Regions from separate parts of the Lysinibacillus sp. COL-1 genome, predicted to be linked through region 2. Evidence: riboswitches for the same ligand, from Rfam matches in the RefSeq annotation. Region 2 holds a riboswitch; the other holds the start of a gene.

Region 1 (2,206 bases), 350 kb from region 2:
TGTGCTGAACCATCGGATGTAAATCTAGCTGTTGTGCAAGCTGCTGTGAAATCGGTGTACAAATTAATCCTCTACCATAGGTTGCCATAAAGTTTATAGTTGCTGGTGTCATGAATTCAGCGAGTGCCAGAAGATCTCCTTCATTTTCCCGATCCTCGTCATCAACCACTACAATCATTTTGCCTTGCTTTAAATCCTCAATGGCCTCTTCAATTGCATATAGCACTTTTGTCATCTCCTCGTTCAGTTTGTTAAAAACCATGTTGTGCTAAGTAATCTCTCGTAATGATTGGTGTTGCTTGCCCTTTTTTCAGGTGCTGTACAATATATTTACCAACTAAATCTGTTTCGATATTCACAATCGCTCCAGCCTTCTTCATGCCTAATACGGTTTCTTTGTACGTATGGGGAATTAGTGAAATCGTGACACTGTTCGTGTCAACATGGAAAAGGGTTAAGCTTGTGCCATCAATCGTAATAGAACCCTTTGGAATGCAAAATTTGGTTAGTTCCTCTGACAATTCGATATCGATATAGACTGCGTTGGCTACTGGACGTTTTCGCAAAATTTTACCGACCCCATCCACATGTCCAGCAACAAAATGACCGCCAAATCGCCCATTAGCAGGCATGGCACGCTCTAAATTCACGGAATCCCCTACCACGAGCTGCTGTAAATTGGTTGCGTTGACTGTTTCAGGCATCACATCCATCGTAAGCATCTGTTCCGTAAAATATGTCACCGTTAAACAAACACCATTAACCGCGATACTATCTCCAAGCTTGACATCTTCTGCTATTTTGGCTGATTGAACTGTTATTTTCATACTGTCCCTATCGCTTTGCATGGCTTTTAAAATGCCAATATCCTCTACAAGCCCTGTAAACATTCCATCACCTACTTTTCATTGATTTAGGTTTCTATCCTTCACTTTTGAAGTCTTATCCATCAGTTTCGAAGGTCTATCCGTCACTTCTCTAGTTTTATCCGTCTCCTCCTTCTCTAGCTATCGATAAAAAACAAAAACCCCTTTCAGCAAAGGGGTTTGGGAGTAATAAGACATCAACAAATAAGCCTAATTGAAAACTATTTTTTCCATAGACTGTCATCTCATTTGTTCTTCTCCCATCCAGACTATAACTGTCGGTTTTGGATTTGCACCAAATCAGCTTGCGCTCACGGACTTTGAATTACTTCATCACCGCCGATTGGGAATTTCACCCTACCCCGAAGAACATCTTCTATTCGATTGGCACTAAATAAAAAACTTCCCAACAAGCTTGTGGGAAGTAGTGTAATAAATGCATAGGCAAATAAACCTTCTAAATTACAATCAATTTAAAAAGCTCGCATTTTTACCCTTCTCCCATCCAGACTATAACTGTCGGTTTTGGATTTGCACCAAATCAGCTTGCGCTCACGGACTTTGAATTACTTCATCACCGCCGATCGGGAATTTCACCCTACCCTGAAGGATTTTTTATTTAGCTAATATTACGATAACACTATTTTATTCTATTATCCATCCTTCTTTTTAAAAATTTTTCAAAAAGAATTATAGCAGATCAACAATGCATCCAGGTTTTTCGCGTTTGTGACGTCCGCCTGAGGCATTGAGGCAACATGCAATATTATTGCCACAGGAGGCGGCGTTTTTTGATGGTGTTATCAGGTGTTTAATCACTCGTCAGCAAGGGAGTCTTCAGCTTAATATAACAATGACTTGATAAATGTAAACGAAATCATTAAACTGATAACATTTAAACTGTGCATGGAACTTCCCTTTCACTAAAACGTTCCTTTACAAGTGACAATTCAGTCCAGCACTTTGGAGGTCATTTACTTGCTATTTTTTAAAAACATCCCATTGAAGCAAGGTATTTTCTATGCCTTATTAATGCTCTGCTGCGTGCTTTCGATTGTGTTCGTTCATCATAATGAATCATTTTATGATCGACCGATTGCTGAGGTGATAAAAGCTGATGTAGCAGAATCAGAACCAATGACAGATATGTATGATAATGATGATTATTTATTTACACAGCATATTACAGCCGTGATACAAAATGGACCACATAAAGGGCAATCCATCCATTTGACGAATGACTATTCCGCCTCTGGAGCTTTCGATCAAGAATACCGTGTGGGCAATGAAATCTTTGTCTCCATAGATAATCACGCATCACAGTCAGGGCTAACTGGGAC
Region 2 (2,206 bases):
CGTAGCAGAGCATGAGCGCATGTTATCTTTACGGTCATCTGTCTATGAGGAAGATGTGAAAGATGCTGTCGTTTTCCGTATTGGCTTAGCAGGGCGAGATGCGGAAAGTGTACCAATGACGTATGTGATACCAAATGAGCGAGTAGCAACGGATTTTGGAACAGAAAAACCTTCTACTTTACAGATGTATGAAAAATACGCGCCTCAAATAGATGAGAAAGCTAAAGGATTTACTGATTACCATCCTTACAAAGGTGAGCTGAAGGAGAAGGACGATAAGCTTGTCCATGTGCTACCAAAGGACAATAGCTATGATGTTGCTTCTGCTACTGTCAATGAGTACAAAGGAACTTTGGAGGATACATTCTCTGATTCTGAATATACAGAAGTTGAGATTCAAAATGAAGATGGAACACCTTATGAGTTTTCTCAAGAAGGTGAGCCAAGTCCACCTATGTCATTAACGAACGCCAAGCATTATAATTATTATATATATCAAGATGGTACAGGTGCAGAATATTTATCACCAGATTTCCGTCAAACATTTGCAAATGTCACAGAGGCGCTCACACTGATGAAAAATAAAAATGATGATGTCTATGTGTCCGTTGTTCCTGAAAACGTATCATATACGGTGACAGAGGAAGCAGAGGGCGTAGTCGTTACATTTGATCTTCCGCTTGATTTAACATCAATGGAACCGATTCGTGCCACACAACTGATTGAGGCCATGATGTTAACGGCTGCTAGCTTTGACCAACAATTACGCCTAAATAATGTTGTCCAAGAAAGCTGGGAGGGCTTTGATTTAAAAATGTTTTTACCAAAGCCTGTAGGGCCAAATAAGCAATATATGCCTTAGTCAAAGAAAATAACAATAAGAAATGGAGCATTCCTGTTCGGTGAGGATGCTCCATTTTTTTTACAATGCATACAAGTCTAATAGGTTTTTTGAGCAGAACTATTTACTTTTTGTTGATAATTCTTTATAGTAAAACTGTAGTATAAAATAATAGTGATTCATCTTCGGGGCAGGGTGAAAATCCCGACCGGCGGTAATAGAGTGCTAAACCGTTAATGTTTATTCATTAACTCGAATGGTTTAGGCAAAACTCTTTAGCCCGCGACCTGTGCAAATTTATTTGCATGGCTGACTTGGTGAAATTCCAAGGCCGACAGTTACAGTCTGGATGGGAGAAGATGGAGGTACGATCGTCATTCATTGTTATGAAATGAACTATGACCGAGCGCTTTTTTTGTATGGCTTTTAAAATAGTGCTCAAAAAATAGTTTAGATTGACGCTTATTCGTCATGCCTTTCTCCCTTGTGCTTTTTAATGCATAAGGGTTTTTTCATGCTAACAATTGAAAGATCGTCACCTTTCTTCTTGCGAGATTGAATCAGCAAAGAGGAGAGAGTTTTCTATGAAGAAAAATGTTAAACTTCAATCGTTTATTACGATTGGTATGCTGAGCAGTATTTCGTTTTTATTAATGCTTTTTAATTTCCCAATACCGCCGTTCCCAGCATTTTTGGAAGTGGACTTTAGTGATATGCCTGCATTAATAGCGGCCATCACAATGGGACCTGTAGCTGGTATTTTAGTAGAATTATTTAAAAATGTGTTGGATTGGATTTTCTCGGGTACGCCAACAGGTGTGCCAGTAGGGCATATTGCCAACTTTACAACAGGCATTTTATTTATTTTGCCAGTTAGCTTTATTTTTAATCGTTTTAAAACGACTGCTGGTCTTGTTGGAGGTTTAGCGACAGGAACAGTCGTGATGGCAGTAGGAATGAGCGTTTTGAACTATGTTATATTTTTACCGATGTACACATATTTCCTTGGTATGGAACCTGTTGTAGGTGACTCCCTTTATAAAATGATCGTCGCTGGAATTTTACCATTTAATATTGTAAAAGGTATTTTATTAACAGCTATTATGGCGTTTTTATTTACTACAATGCGCAAATGGATCGACCGCCAGCGCTCTATGTATATAGCAAAATAATGGACCATAAACCTCGAGTAGTTAGCTCGAGGTTTTTTTGTGGGAAGAAGTGATGGGACGAATAAAATTAGAAAAAAGTAGTAGAAAATGCTCGTGCTCTAGTGCTTTATTATTATAATCTAGTCGAAGAACACATTTTCATGTAGAATAGAGGGGAGTTTAGAAAGTTTGAGGAGTTTGAAGAGATGAGTGA

Evidence for each region. A riboswitch is a leader RNA that binds a small molecule or an ion and turns the genes downstream of it on or off. The one in region 2 is predicted to bind FMN.
Region 1: linked by a shared signal. The riboswitch ahead of ribE (riboflavin synthase) and the one ahead of AC6BKE_RS13310 (ECF transporter S component) in region 2 are both predicted to bind FMN.

What each region holds. Positions count from the first base shown of each region.
Region 1 covers NZ_JCAWSJ010000004.1:1,396,009-1,398,214, reverse strand. Annotated here, with positions in the region: partial or broken gene ribB (3,4-dihydroxy-2-butanone-4-phosphate synthase) at 1-226, opposite strand, end outside; gene ribE (riboflavin synthase) at 252-890, opposite strand; FMN riboswitch at 1,115-1,240, opposite strand; FMN riboswitch at 1,356-1,481, opposite strand; gene AC6BKE_RS15080 (YibE/F family protein) at 1,899-2,206, shown strand, end outside.
Region 2 covers NZ_JCAWSJ010000004.1:1,048,438-1,050,643, forward strand. Annotated here, with positions in the region: gene AC6BKE_RS13305 (RsiX family anti-sigma factor) at 1-862, shown strand, start outside; FMN riboswitch at 1,019-1,206, shown strand; gene AC6BKE_RS13310 (ECF transporter S component) at 1,426-2,013, shown strand; gene AC6BKE_RS13315 (sodium-dependent transporter) at 2,199-2,206, shown strand, end outside.